DNA from 3 places in the Streptomyces sp. NPDC026672 genome. Region 1 is predicted to be linked to each of the others. Evidence: riboswitches for the same ligand, from Rfam matches in the RefSeq annotation. Region 1 holds a riboswitch; each other region holds the start of a gene.
The links. Region 1 has a riboswitch for cobalamin ahead of metE (5-methyltetrahydropteroyltriglutamate--homocysteine S-methyltransferase). Riboswitches for the same ligand answer to the same signal wherever they lie in the genome.
Positions count from the first base shown of each region.

Region 2: another riboswitch for cobalamin. It lies ahead of AB0F77_RS16595 (prenyltransferase/squalene oxidase repeat-containing protein); the one in region 1 lies ahead of metE (5-methyltetrahydropteroyltriglutamate--homocysteine S-methyltransferase).
Region 3: another riboswitch for cobalamin. It lies ahead of AB0F77_RS32960 (HoxN/HupN/NixA family nickel/cobalt transporter); the one in region 1 lies ahead of metE (5-methyltetrahydropteroyltriglutamate--homocysteine S-methyltransferase).

Region 1 is NZ_JBEZXS010000007.1:302,928-307,816, reverse strand. It holds gene AB0F77_RS11355 (aldehyde dehydrogenase family protein) at 1-685, shown strand, start outside; gene AB0F77_RS11350 (TetR family transcriptional regulator) at 904-1,467, shown strand; cobalamin riboswitch at 1,768-1,991, shown strand; gene metE (5-methyltetrahydropteroyltriglutamate--homocysteine S-methyltransferase) at 2,159-4,477, shown strand.
Region 2 is NZ_JBEZXS010000012.1:114,805-119,693, forward strand. It holds gene AB0F77_RS16590 (SCO2322 family protein) at 1-523, opposite strand, end outside; gene AB0F77_RS16595 (prenyltransferase/squalene oxidase repeat-containing protein) at 622-2,079, opposite strand; cobalamin riboswitch at 2,208-2,339, opposite strand; gene AB0F77_RS16600 (hypothetical protein) at 2,608-3,135, opposite strand; gene AB0F77_RS16605 (hypothetical protein) at 3,302-3,910, opposite strand; gene AB0F77_RS16610 (hypothetical protein) at 3,990-4,661, opposite strand; gene AB0F77_RS16615 (hypothetical protein) at 4,787-4,889, opposite strand, start outside.
Region 3 is NZ_JBEZXS010000038.1:1,453-6,341, reverse strand. It holds gene AB0F77_RS32970 (glycoside hydrolase family 13 protein) at 1-1,585, opposite strand, end outside; gene AB0F77_RS32965 (LAETG motif-containing sortase-dependent surface protein) at 1,880-2,866, shown strand; cobalamin riboswitch at 2,996-3,181, shown strand; gene AB0F77_RS32960 (HoxN/HupN/NixA family nickel/cobalt transporter) at 3,210-4,286, shown strand; gene AB0F77_RS32955 (nucleoside hydrolase) at 4,303-4,889, opposite strand, start outside.

The sequences.
Region 1 (4,889 bases):
CGTCGTCCTCGGCGACGCGGACCTGGAGCAGGCCGTCGACGGCGCCGCCTACAGCGCCTACGCGAACCAGGGACAGATCTGCACCAGCGGGAACCGGCTCATCGTCGAGGCGCCGATCTACGACGCCTTCATCGAGAGGTTCGTGGAGCGCGTCAAGGACCTGCCCTACGGCGACCCTTCGGACCCGAAGACATTCGTCGGACCGGTGATCAACCGCCGTCAACTGGAGGGCATCCGGGCCAAGATCTCGCGGGCCCGGGAGAGCGGGGCCACGGTCCTCCTCGGAGGTGACCCGGTCGGTCCGGCCGGCCTGGTGCTGCCCCCGACCGTCGTCCTCGGCGACTCCGCCACGCCCACGGCCCGGGAGGAGGTCTTCGGTCCGGTCATCACCATCCTGCGGGCCGAGGACGAGTCCGACGCGCTGCGCCTGGCCAACGACACGGAATACGGCTTGTCCAGCGCCGTCTTCACCCGGGACCTCGACCGCGGCGTCCGCTTCGCCCAGCGCGTCGAAGCCGGTATGTCGCACGTCAACGACGCCTCCGCGTACGACGAGCCGCACATGCCCTTCGGCGGGGAGAAGAACTCCGGTGTCGGCCGGTCCGGTGGCGAGTGGATCGTGGACGAGTACACCACCCCGCACTGGATCAGCATTCAGCACACCCCAGCTCCACGGCTACCGTAGCGGCGCCGAACGGCCTGGACGGTTTCGTCTGGACCGGCTGCCCACCCCGGACAGGGGTGCTTGTGGTGGTGAAGCAGGCCCTCGGCCTCGCAGAGCAGTGGCGAAACGTCACGAAACGAATCGCCCGGGGAACCGCGCACCTCCGCCGCGCCCGATCGCGCAGGTCATGCCCGCCGGCGCAGGCTGACACCGGAGCCGGGAATTGCGAGAATGCACCGGTGACCGCCAACCAGACAAAGCGCCGCCGTGACGCCGAGGGAAGCCGGGAGCGGCTCCTGAAGGCCGCGGCCGAACTCTTCGCGGACCGGGGATACGACCAGACGACCGCCCGGGAGATCGGTGAGCGCGCCGAGGTCGACCCCACGATGATCGCGCGCTACTTCGGCGGCAAGGCGCAGTTGTACATCGCCGTCCTCCACGCCGAGCGCGGTGTCGATCCGGCGTCCGACTTCCTCGACCCCGCGCACCTCACCTATCTCGCGGAGAAGGCGACACACCAAGGACCCGGGCCCATCTATCAGGTCGCCGTGGGCCCCTTCGGCGACGCGGCCGCCGATCGCGCGGCCCGCGAGGAACTGCACCACCGGATCGTCGATCCGGTGCGCCGACGGCTCGACGCCCAGGGCGTACAGCACGCCCAACTGCGTGCGGAGCTACTGACGGCCGCGCTGATCGGGGTGTTCCTCGCCCGCGGCACCGACACCCTGCCCGCGCTGAAGGCGGCGCCCCTGCACGAACTCCTGCCCCTGCTCAACACCCTTGTGGGCGCGCAGGACCAGTGACTCCGGCCCGCCGACCTCGCGGGCACGTCACCGTGGACCCCTGCGGTGCACCACCGTTCCTTCGTGTGCCGGAGTGCAGGTGTCGGTATCGATCCCCCCGGAGGCGAGGCGACGGTCGGGGACCTCCTCGCCCGCCGCTGTCGAGACCGGGGCCTGCGGCGTCCGAGCGCTGTCCGTGTCCTGGACGCTCACGATGTCGGTGCCCTGTCGCCCCCGTACATTCCGCGTCGTCCACCCCTTGTTGCCCACCTCACCATCCGGATGCTGGACGTGACACACCGCGTCCGTGAACGGGCCCGTAGGGTGACTGGTGCAGCTGGTTCGCCCCGTCCGCCAGGCGGGATGCGTCGTAAGAGGGAACCCGGTGGAAATCCGGGACTGCCCCGCAGCGGTGAGCGGGAACGACCGCCGTCATACGCACTGGGCCCGACGTACCGGGTCCGGGAAGCGACGGCCAGTAGGAGTCCTCCGTCAGGAGGACGCGCCCGCAAGTCCGAAGACCTGCCCGTTGCCCGCGTACGACCGACTCGTGCGCGGACATCCCGGTGACTTCGTGGGCGGGTCGGCGTACATACCCGGCGGACGACCGCGCTGTGACGCGCGAGGTCGGTTTCCGCCCGGTCCGTCACCCCTTCGCGCTCGCGTCCCGTCACCCGGGATCTCAGGGATTCATCTCGCGAAGGAGATCTCCGTGACCACGAGGACCGCACCCGCGGCAGCACGGGCCACCGTGTACGGCTACCCCCGGCAGGGCCCGGACAGGGAACTGAAGAAGGCCGTCGAGGGCTACTGGAAGGGCCTCGTCACCGCCGAAGCCCTCAAGACCGTGGCCGCCGAACTGCGCAGGACCAACTGGCAGGAGCTGGCCGCGGCCGGCATCCACGAAGTGCCCACCGGTGACTTCTCGTACTACGACCACGTCCTGGACACCACCGTCATGGTCGGCGCGATCCCCGCACGCCACCGTCCCGCCGTCGCAGCGAACGCCCTGGACGGCTACTTCGCCATGGCCCGCGGCACCCGGGACGTGGCCCCGCTGGAGATGACGAAGTGGTTCGACACGAACTACCACTATCTCGTACCCGAGTTGGGCCCTGACACCGTGTTCACGGCCGACCCCACCAAGCAGGTCGCGGAACTGAAGGAAGCCCTCGCCCTCGGGCTCAGCGCCCGTCCGGTGCTTGTCGGGCCGGTCACCTACCTCCTGCTCGCCAAGCCCGCCCCGGGCTCACCGGCGGACTTCGACCCGCTCACCCTCCTCGACCGGCTACTGCCGGTGTACGCCGAAGTCCTCGCCGATCTACGCGCGGCCGGCGCCGAGTGGGTGCAACTCGACGAACCCTCCCTCGTCCAGGACCGCTCCCCGGCCGAACTGAACGCCGCCGCGCACGCCTACCATGACCTCGGCGCTCTCACGGACCGGCCCAAGCTCCTGGTCGCCTCGTACTTCGGCCGGCTCGGCGACGCGCTGCCGCTGCTGGCCAAGGCTCCCGTCGACGGGCTCGCGCTGGACTTCACCGAGTCCGCCGCCGCCAACCTCGACGCGCTCGCGGCCGTCGGCGGTCTGCCCGGCAAGCGGCTCGTCGCCGGCGTCGTCAACGGCCGCAACATCTGGGCCAACGACCTGACCAAGTCCCTGGCCACCCTCGGCACTCTGCTCGGACTGGCCGACCGGGTCGACGTCGCCGCCTCCTGCTCCCTGCTCCACGTGCCGCTGGACTCCGCCCGGGAGCGGGACATCGAGCCGCAGATCCTGCGGTGGCTCGCCTTCGCGAAGCAGAAGACCGCCGAGATCGTCACGCTCACCAAGGGCCTCGCCCAGGGCACCGACGCGATCATCGGCGAACTCGCCGCCAACCGCGCCGACCTGGCCTCCCGCACGACCTCGCCGATCACACGAGACCCGGCCGTCCGGGCCCGCGCCTCCGCCGTCACCGAGACCGACACCCGCCGCTCCCAGCCCTACTCCGAACGCACGGCGGCCCAGCGGGCCCACCTCGGCCTGCCCGTGCTGCCGACCACCACCATCGGCTCCTTCCCCCAGATCGGCGCGCTGCGCACCGCCCGCGCCGATCTGCGAGCGGGCCGGATCGACACGGACGGCTACGAGGAGCGCGTCAGGGCCGAGATCAGGGAGGTGATCTCCTTCCAGGAGAAGGCCGGTCTGGACGTCCTCGTGCACGGCGAGGCCGAACGCAATGACATGGTCCAGTACTTCGCCGAGCAGCTCACCGGCTACCTCGCCACCCAGCACGGCTGGGTGCAGTCCTACGGCACCCGCCACGTCCGCCCGCCGATCCTGGCCGGCGACATCTCCCGCCCCCAGCCGATGACGGTGCGCTGGACGACGTACGCCCAGTCACTCACCGAGAAGCCGGTCAAGGGCATGCTCACCGGACCGGTCACCATGCTCGCCTGGTCCTTCGTCCGCGACGACCAGCCCCTCGGCGACACCGCCCGCCAAGTCGCCCTCGCCCTGCGCGACGAGGTGAACGACCTGGAAGCGGCCGGGACTTCGGTCATCCAGGTCGACGAGCCCGCCCTGCGCGAGACCCTGCCGCTGCGTGCGGCCGACCGCGCCGCGTATCTCGCCTGGGCGACGGAGGCGTTCCGGCTCACCACCGGCGGGGTCCGGCCGGACACCCAGATCCACACCCACATGTGCTACGCCGAGTTCGGTGACATCGTCCAGGCCATCGACGACCTCGACGCCGACGTCATCAGCCTGGAAGCCGCCCGCTCCCACATGCAGGTCGCCCGCGAACTCGCCGCCCACGGCTACCCGCGCGAAGCCGGACCCGGTGTGTACGACATCCACTCACCCCGTGTCCCGAGCGTCGCGGAGGCCGCTGCACTGCTCCGCACCGCGCTGAAGGCGATTCCCGCCGAACGCCTGTGGGTGAACCCCGACTGCGGGCTGAAGACCCGCGACTGGCCCGAGACCCGCCGGTCCCTGGACAACCTGGTCACCGCCGCCCGCACGGTCCGCGAGGAACTCTCCTCGTCCTGACCGCAGGCCCCACCGGCCGGGGGAGGCCGCGCCTGCCGCCCCTCCCCCGGCATCGGCATCGGCATCGGCATCGGCATCGGCATCGGCATCGGCATCGGCGAACGTATCAGCCACGGCCCTGCCTTGCCCGGCACGGCGTGACGCCCACCGTGCGCTGGGCGGTGCGGGAGCGGCCTGGGGTCGGGCTTCAGGCCGTGTCGGTGTGCCGGAGGGTTTCCACGCACAGGTGCGGGGTGACGAAGGGCTGGAGGCTCACCGCGGTGAGCGGGGCCCGAAGCGTCTCGACCGTGCCCTGCGGGGACGTTTCCGCACAGTGGAAAGTGAAGGAAATGTACCTCCATTCCACAGCACGGAAGATCTGCGTCGACAACTGTGCGCCTTGGGCCCGAAGCTGAGGATCGTCGAGCAAGCG
Region 2 (4,889 bases), on a different contig from region 1:
CGGGGGCGGGGGTGTTGTCGCCGTTGCCCTGGCCCTGGTCCTTGTGGTCGGCGATCTGGTCGCCGCAGCCCTTGGCCGGATAACCGGTGATGGCGCAGAGGAGGGCGTTGGTGTCGTAGCGCAGGGGCGGGGCCACCGAGGCCAGCGCCTCCGCGGTCGTCGCGTCGGGCGCCACCCGCGCGCAGGCGGTACGGGGCGCGGGCGGCGTCTCCCCGGCCGGGGCGTCCGCCGCCGTACCGAAGTCGAGCACCAGCGCCACCCGCTTCGCCCCGCCCCGCGCCGGGGTCCCCGCGCAGATCGTCCCGAAGTCCGCGTCGCCGCGCGGGCGTTGGGCGTCGGCGGAGTCCGCGCTCACCGCGAACCTGAACCCCTGCACCTCGCCGTCGGCGGGCCGTGCGGTGGACGGACCCTCGGTGGCGTATGTCCAGCGTGCGCCGTCGCGCTGCCAGAAGGACCAGTAGCGGTAGCCGACGGCATGAGCCTGACCGACGGCGGCCACGAGGACGAACAGGGTGAGCAGCAGGAGGGTGGTGTGGTGGGCGGGGGTGTGGTGAGTGGGGCTGTGGCGGGCGGAGGTGTGATGAGTGGGGCTGTGGCGGGCGGGGCTGCGGCGCGTGGGGGTCACGGCTTGCGCCTCCCGCGGCCGCTGATCAGGAAGCCGATGCCGATGCCGGCGACGAGGAAGGTGCCGACGGTCCACCACACGTTGGTGCCCGAGCCGTCGGAGTCGTGGCCCGAGTCCTTGCCGGAGCTCTTGCCGGAGTCCTTGCTGGAGTCCTTGCCGGAGTTCGTGTCGGCGGCCTTGTTGTCGGCCTTCTCCCCGTCCTTCCCGGCCGTACCCTCCGCGGCGGCAGCGGCAGGCGCCGGTCCGGTCGCGTTCAGGGCGCGGACGAGGTCCGTACCGCCGAAGTCGCGCGGATCGCCCCCGGCGGCGTTGGCCGCGAAGATCAACTGGGCCCAGGCGGCGGGCCCGCTCTGCTCGGCCCAGGCCCCGGCGTTCTTCTCCAACCAGGCCAGCGGCTTCCCGGCCCGCCCGGCACCGCCCTGCGCGGCGAGCGCGACGACCGCGTCGGCGGTGTTGCCGTAGTCGGGCTGGGCGGGGGCGCCGGCGAGGGCGGAGGTGAGGTGGCCGTTGTCGGCCAGGGCCCGGGTGAGGTAGGCGGCACCGTTGGCGGCGGCGCGGTCGGGGGTGGGGGCGCCGGAGTCGGAGCACTGGGTGCTGGATCTGGTGCCGGACCCGGTGCTGGCCCCGGTGGTGGCGCCGGTGGTGGCGCCCCCCTTGCCCGCGTGGTTGATCGCGACCTTGCCTGTGATGTCCATGCCCTTGCCGAGGGCGGCCACGACGGCGGCGGCGGTCGCGTCCGCGTTGGCCGTGAGGGCGCCCTTCTTGTCGGGCTGGTAGGCGAACGCGCCCTGCTTCGCACAGGGCAGGGCGAGCTTGAGCAGGGCGTCGTAGGGGGACTTGCCGTTCTTGACGACGTCCTCCGGTTCGTCCCCGGAGGAGGCGAGCGCGCCGACGACGACGGACGTCGAGTTGGCGTCGCTGGGTCCGCCGGGCGCGTAGCCCCAGCCGCCGTCGGCGTTCTGCACGGACTTGAGCCAGGCCACGGCCCGGCCCGAGACGGCGTCCCGCCCGCCGACGGCCGTGAGCGCCTGGACGGCGGCGGCCGTGCTGTTGCTGTCGACCATGGTCCTGGCGTCGCAGGGCTTGGCGGCCGGGTCGGGCCGGAAGGCGGGGAAGGCGCCGTTCGCACACTGCTGTCCGGCCAGCCAGTCCACGGCCGCGGCGGCGGGCCGCTCACCGACGGAACGCTGCGCGAGCAGGGCGAGGGACTGCCGCCAGACACCGTCGTACTGCGGGTCGGCGCGACCGAAGAGCCCGGAGGGGAGGGCGGGGGTGGGGGACGGAGAAGGGGAGGCCGGGGCGGTGGCCGGGCCGGCGGCGAGGGCCGGGGCGGCGGCGAGGGCGGGGGCGGCCGAAGCGAGGACCCCGACGGTGGCCCCGACCGCGGTTGCGACCGAGATTGCGGCCGTGACGCCGACCGCGGTCAGGGCCGCTGAGCTGCGGTGGACGTTCATGGGTGGGCTGCCTCTCCCTGCGGGTGCGGGTGCGGGAGGCGGGCAGCACGGGACGACGGGACATCCCGGCGGCTCGGCTCCGTAGACCTCGACGGTGCGGCGCGCGGCGGGTGCCGGGCGCGTGGTGAGCCGGTCAACGTTCCGGTCGGGGCGATCCGGCTCACCGCCTCTCGGCGGCTCACGGCTGCGGGTCAGCGCCGGAATTGCACCGGCTTCCCCCCGTACGGGTGTGATGACGACCGACTCACTCTACAAGCCGAAAAAAGATCATGAATTTGGGGGGTTCTTTATCGCTATGTGCGTTTTATCCTGGAAGTGGCCTACGGGACGAGTGAGGGAGTTCGACCGGAGTAGCCGACTCGGGCGCGACGCCGTGGTTAGCTCGCGGCATCCGCTGGGGCCGACGTCGACGGTCGGGCTGAGAGGCCGAACGGCAGTGGTCGGGCCGAACGGCGACCCCTACCACCTGATCCGGACAATACCGGCGAAGGGAACCCGCCTCGTAGGTCCTTCGTGTGCCGGGCCCGGTCACGGAACAAGATTCAGTTCACCGTCGCCGACGAGCCCCTGGTGACCGAACCGTTCACCGACCGCCAGGAGCACTTGGTGATCACGCGACCCGATGCGCAGGCAGGACGCTTTCAGCACCCGCAGGAAGAGCCGGAAGCCGAGGTCGGCGTCGGCCTCCTCGACCACGCCGACCAGGGCGGGCACCAGCCCTGGGAGAGGGACGGTGTCCCAGGCGCCTTTGTCCGCCGCGGCGGTCAGCCGGGGTGCGAAGCGGTCGATGGCCTCCAGCACCGCCTCACGCAGAGCGGAGTCGGCAGGCGGCACGGGCGGGGGCGGACCGAACCCGAAATCCAGCAGACACCGCACGTCCCGGCCGAGCAGGGTGTGCCCCGGCGCGGGAATGTCGGCCACCGAGCGCTCGGCAACGAGGAAGAGGGCTTCCTTGCGACCGACGTCCACAAGACAGTCGAGTTCCGGCACCGTCAGGGTCAGATCCAAGTCATGGCACTGACTGGACATCCAGGAAAGCCCGAATTCAGCGGTCACGATTGTTCTCCAGTTCTTCGGTCGGACGGTGTACTTCATCGGACACACTTGACGTGCCCCGAGGATGCGCGCCTTCAAGGCATTCGTCTCCGATGACAAATGATCCGGCCGGTGTGGAGGAGACCGTGGCCACCTCCACACCGGCCGTAACTTGTTTCGGGCTGCGCTAGCCGTCGAAGACGGCGTCCAGGTCGCTGAGGGCGTACTCGCCATAGTCGAAGGCTGCTGCCAGCTCTACGAACGAGGTGTACTGCTCAGCTGTGATCGCGGCGCGGTGCGATACCTGACGGGCGTTCGGCAGGGCATGCACCAGGAGTCGGAAAGCGAGGTCGGGCGTGCAGGAGCCGACCGTCTTTTCCAGGGTGTCCGCCATTTTCGGGGCCAGGTGGTGACGTACTTCCCGTAGGAGTGCCGTGACTTGGCCGGCGAGTTCGGGTCCGTCGTACTGGTCCGCCGGCGGTAAGTGGCGCGGTGGAGTCCGGCGTGACAGCCAGGCGTCGCAGAGGTCGACCACCTGCCGCATCCAGGCCGAGGCGTCCTCGGCCCCGGCGACCTGGTAGAAGGTCGGACCGCTGTCCGCGCACGATTTCCAGACGGCCGCGTTCTCGTCGGCATCGAGCCCGTCCGCGAGTTGCTGTGCGTCACGGCGTACGAGGAGCACCTCCTCGGGGTCGAGTTCTTCTACGAAGTGGTACGTCACGATGGCGGCAGGCGTCGACCCTGTGTGGTGCGCGTCCTGGTGGAAGAAGCTCATCAGCCACGGGAGGCCAAACATGAACTCACTGAATCGTGCCGTCATCTCTGGCTTTTCCTCCCTTGAAGAAGAAGGGATTTTCGGCTTCGCGGTGACGTGTCTATGACGAGGATGGGGCGAGACTCAGTTCGCCCTCGTCGACGAGGTCCCGGTAGCCGAAGCGTTCGCCGAGTGCCAGGAGTGCATGGTGATCAGGCGGGCTGATGGGCAGGAAGGATGCCTTCAGCACCCGCAGGAAGAGCCGGAAGCCGAGGTCGGCGTCGGCCTTCTCGACGACACCTGTCAGGGCAGGCACCATGCCGGGCAGGGGGAAGATGTCATTCTCCGTTGTGGCTGTCAGTTGGGGTGCCACGCGATTGATCGCCTCTACGACCGCCTCGCTTAGACCGGGGTCGGTGGTCGGTGCGGGTGGGGGTGGAGTGAACCCGGGGTCCGCCCGCTGTTCGGCGTTGAGCCACGCTGTTTCGACCCCGGCCAGCCAGTCCCTCATGCTCTCTTTTTCCCACTTGGGATCGAAGTGCGTTCTGGCCCCGCCGACCCAAACGGTGCGCAGCACGGAGTCATTGAGAGGGGAGTCCAGCAGACGTCGTACGTCCTGGCCAAGCAGGGTGTGGCCCGGGGCGGGTATGTCCGTCACCGAACGCTCGGCGACGAGGAAGAGGGCCTCCTTGCGACCGACATCCACGAGGCAGTCCAACTCCGGCACGGTCAGGGTCTGTTCCATCCAGTCGCACTGCCTGGACATCCAGGAGAGCCCGAACTCAGCGGTCACGATCACCTTTCCGGGCAGGCGGTGGGAACGGTGACGAAGCTGGTGCCTGCCGCGGTGATGCTCTCACCGGCACGGGCACGCCAGCCAGCGGTTTTCCGGCCCCGAACACTCTGTACAGCCATCGCTCAACATTCAGTAGAGGGCGAAGGTTCATGGAAGTCTTTTACGAAGACCGCAGTGCCGTAGGTGTGCCCGTCTGCCTTCTCGGCATGGAAACCCGCCGAGGTG
Region 3 (4,889 bases), on a different contig from region 1:
GCAGGACCTCGCCCGGGGGGAGCGGTACCGGGTCGGGTGACAGGTTGGTCGTGCAGCGCCAGGCGTCCGAGCGGGTGAACGTCAGGACGCCGGGTGGTCCGCCGGGCGTCCAGGTCAGTGCCTCCCCGGCCGGCACCAGCTTGCGCCGCAGCCGCAGTGCCGCCCGGTAGAGCTCCAGGGTCGACCCGGCCACCCCCGCCTGCGCCTCGACCGCGTACGCCGCGAACGACGCCGGCTGCGGCAGCCACCCCGGCCCGGACCCGAAGCCGTACGACGGCCCGCTCCGCGTCCACGGCAGCGGCACCCGGCAGCCGTCGCGCCCCTTGCGCCGGTGGTCGGTCTGCTCCCAGACCGGGTCCTGGAGCACGCTCACGGGCAGGTCCGCGACCTCGGGCAGCCCCAGTTCCTCGCCCTGGTAGACGTACGCCGCCCCCGGCAGCGCGAGCATCAGCAGCGTCGCCGCCCGAGCCCGCCGCAGCCCGGCCGCCGCGTCCACGGCCGGAGCCCCGCCCCCGGACAGCAGCCAGGCGTTCTCGTCGGTGCCGGGCGGCAGCGCGAGCCGCGACGCGTGCCGCACGACGTCGTGGTTGGACAGCACCCAGGTCGCCGAGGCGCCCGCCGCCCGCGCCGTCGCCAGCGACTCGGTGATCACGCCCCGCAGCTCGTCCGCGTCCCAACCCGACTGGAGGTACTCGAAGTTGAACGCCTGCCCCAGTTCGTCCGGGCGGGCGTACAGCGCGCGTCTCGCCGCCGGCACCCACGCCTCCGCGACCGCCGTGCGCGGCGGGGTGTACGCGTCGAGGATCTTCCGCCAGTCCCGGTAGATCTCGTGGACCTCGTCGCGGTCCCAGTACGGGTGGCTGCCGGGCGGCACCCGCAGCAGCGACTCCTCTCCCGTCGCCCCGATGTCCCCCACGTCCCGCAGCGGTTCGGTGAGGTCCTTGGCGAGGGCGTGGGCGACGTCGACGCGGAAGCCGTCCACGCCCCGGTCGCACCAGAAGCGCAGCGTGGTGCGGAAGTCGGCGCGGACCTCCTCGTCGTCCCAGTTGAGGTCGGGCTGTTCGGGCGCGAACAGGTGCAGGTACCAGTCGCCGTCGGGCAGCCGCTGCCAGGCGCTGCCGCCGAACACCGACTCCCAGTCGGTGGGCGGGAGTTCACCCCCGGGTCCGCGCCCGGACCGGAAGACGTAGCGGTCGCGGGCCGGGGAGCCGGGCGGCGCGCACAGCGCCTCCTCGAACCAGGGGTGCAGATGCGAGGTGTGGTTGGGGACGATGTCGACGACGACCTTCAGCCCGAGCCGGTGCGCCTCGGCGACCAGCGCGTCGAAGTCGTCCAGGGTGCCGAGCCGCGGGTCGACGCCGCGGTAGTCGGCCACGTCGTAGCCGCCGTCGGCCAGTTCCGACGGGTAGAACGGGCTCAGCCACAGCGCGTCGACGCCCAGCGCGGCGAGGTGCCCCAGCCGCTCGGTGACGCCCTTGAGGTCGCCGAGTCCGTCACCGTCGGCGTCGGCGAAACTGCGCGGATACACCTGGTAGATGACGGCCTGCCGCCACCAGTCGGGGTTCCTGGAGGAGAGGTCGGTCACGCGGGCTCCCTTCGGGGGTGGACAGGGTGAACTCTGTCCACATTGCCGGGATCACGAACCTTCCTCCCGACCGGAGCGGATCATTCCCTGTGTGATGAAGTTGTGACGAACCAGGAAGTGCCCTTGTGTCACGGCAGGTTGACAGCCTTCGCCGGAGCGAACCACCATGAGGGCACGCCGGGGCGCGTGTGACCAATGCGCCCGGTGTCTCTTCTGCTTCGTTACGCCTTCATGGCTTCCGGGACCACGGACCCTCGCGCGTCCGTCCTCCCGGGTTCTGAGATGGGGATTCAGATGTCCATAGCGAGACGTGCCTCCGCGAGCCGCCTGCTGGGGACGGGCGCCGCGACGCTCGCCCTGTGCGCCGCCACCGTCGCCGCCGCGTCCGGCGCCTGGGCCCACGGCGGGTCCCACGGGGGGTCCCACGGAGCGGCCGGCGGCCACGGCTGGAAGTCCGGCGGCTCCTACAAGCCCGGCACCGGCGCCGGGACCGAGACCGGGACCGACCGCTGCGAGTTCTCCCTCGACGGCACCCGCTTCTTCGATTCCGTCCGGGTCGACGACCAGGCCCTCAAGCCCACCGCGGACGGCAAGGTGCACGTCAGCGTGCGCGCCGCCGGTGACGCCGCCTCCTGCACCGCCTCCCTCGCCTCGTACCGCGCCCACGGCGCCACCTTCGCCACCTCCGGCGAGCAGGTCTTCGTCGACTTCGACACGGCGACCGTGAAGCCGGGCGCGACCGACACCCTCGACATCGCCGTGCCGGACGCGGGCTGCTTCGCGCAGATCGACCTGTACCGCGGTGCCGTGAAGTTCGACGGCCGACTGGACACCAAGGACGGCTTCGAGCACGGTCAGCTGCCCAAGGGCCCGGACCGCCCGGTCATCAAGGACAAGCTGATCGCGGCCTGGAACGGCGGCACGAAGGAGTGCACGAGCACCGAGTCGCAGCCGCCGGCCAGCCCGAGCACGCCCGCCACGCCGACCGAGTCCGCCCCGGAGTCCGGCACGCCGTCGACCCCGGCCGAGGAGACGACCCCGCCGGCCGGCGAGTCGACCCCGCCCGCCTCCGGCACGCCGACGGCCGACACCCCGGCGCCGAGCGCGTCCGGCTCGTCGACCGCCCCGGCGCCCGCGCCGAACGGCGGTGGCGGCGACCTGGCGGAGACCGGTGCCAACAGCAACACGGGCCTGATCGCCGGGGGCGCCGCGGTGCTCCTCGTCGGCGGCGGCGCCCTGGTGTTCCTCACCAAGCGCAAGCGCGCGTCCCAGCAGGGCTGATCCCGCGCGGGCGGGCGGCCGGACCCCACGAGGGGGCACCGGCCGCCCGCCCCGTTCGTTCCGCTCCGCACCCTCTGTGATCTTCCCTACCCGTCCCCCGTCGGGCTGGGCGGGAACGGCCCGTGCCGCCTACGGTGGACGGGCCGTGGTGCTCGGGAAGTCGATGGAAGGTCGACGCGGCCCTCGCCACTGTGATCGGGGAGTTCCCGTCCCGTCCGGCAGCAGCCGGGCCACTGGTCCAACGACCGGGAAGGCAGGGACGGCGAAGGCACCACCCCGTAAGCCAGGAGACCGGCCACGGCAGCTCACGAAGTGATCCACGAGGTGCTGGAGCGTGAACCCGATGACCGACGCTGCCGTTTTCCGCTGGCGACGCGAGGACACCGTGCGGGCCGCGGGGCTGCTGGCGGTGATAGCCGCCCTGCACGTCGCCGCCTTCGGGGTCCTCTTCCTCCTGGTCGCCCCCGGGCACTACGAGATCGGCTCCCGGGCGTTCGGGGTCGGCCTCGGCGTCACCGCCTACACGCTGGGCATGCGGCACGCGTTCGACGCCGACCACATCGCCGCGATCGACAACACCACCCGCAAGCTGATGGCCGACGGCAAGCGGCCGGTGTCGGTGGGGTTCTGGTTCGCGCTGGGGCACTCCAGCGTGGTGGTCGTGATGGCCGCGCTGGTGGCGGGCGGCGCGCGGCTCGCGGGCACGCTGATGAACGACGGCTCGCGCACCCACCGGACGCTGGGTCTGGTCGGCACGACCGTCTCCGGGTCGTTCCTCTATCTGATCGCCGCGCTCAACCTGGTGGCCCTGGCGGGCATCCTGCGGGTCTTCCGGGCGATGCGGGCCGGCACCTACGACGAGCGGGCCCTCGAACGGCACCTGGACTCGCGGGGGTTCATGAACCGGGTGCTCGGCCGGCTGACCCGGTCGATCAGCCGGCCCGGTCAGATGTACCCGCTGGGCTTCCTGTTCGGGCTCGGCTTCGACACGGCGACCGAGGTCACGCTGATGGTGATGGCCGGGTCGGGCGCGGCGGCCGGCCTGCCCTGGTACGCGGTGCTGTGCCTGCCGCTGCTGTTCGCCGCCGGGATGAGCCTGTTCGACACGCTGGACGGCACGTTCATGAACTTCGCCTACCAGTGGGCGTTCTCCCACCCGGTGCGCAAGGTGTTCTACAACCTCACGATCACCGGGCTGTCCATCGCGGTGGCGTTCTTCATCGGCACGATCGAGCTGGTCGGCGTGGTGCACGACAAGCTCGGTCTGCGCGACGGGATCACCGACCGGATCGCCGGCCTCGACCTCGACAACGTCGGGTACGTCGTCGTCGCCCTGTTCGTCCTCGTGTGGGCGGCGGCGCTGACGTACTGGAAGGTGGCGAAGGTGGAGCAGCGCTGGGCGGTACCGGCGGGGGAGTAGCGCCCGCCGCCGGTTTCTAGGGAGCCACCGTGTCCAGGTAGAGCCGGACGTAGCGGTCCACGTCGACGTCCAGGGCGACGTCCACGAGGGGCTGTGCGCGGACGCCGTCGTGGATCTCGGACTCGCCGGGGCGCGGGCGGCGGTCCACGACGGTCTGGCCGCGGGTCGGGCCGGGGGCCAGGGACACCTCGACGGGCAGCGGCAGGGTGGTGAGGCCCGCCGGGTCGGCGACCGCGCACACGGCGCCCGCGTCGCCGAGGCCGCCCGCCGGGTCGGCGCCGTCGTCGTAGGGGGAGGCGGGGCGGTGGGCCAGCAGGTCGCCGGCGAGGCGGGCGCCGGGCTCCTCGCTCGCCCGCAGCCGCCGCACCCGGGCGCCCGGCACGACGACCCGGGTGAACACGTCGAGGCCGTACATCGTGATCGGCACGCCCGCGGTGAGCAGGACCGCGGCGGCCTCGGGGTCGTGCCAGACGTTGAACTCGGCGACGGGGGTGGCGTTGCCGCCGGCCACCGCGCCGCCCATGAACACGATCCGCTCGATGTTGCGGGTGACCTCGGGGTGGGTGCGCAGCAGCAGGGCGATGTTGGTGAGCGGGGCGGTCG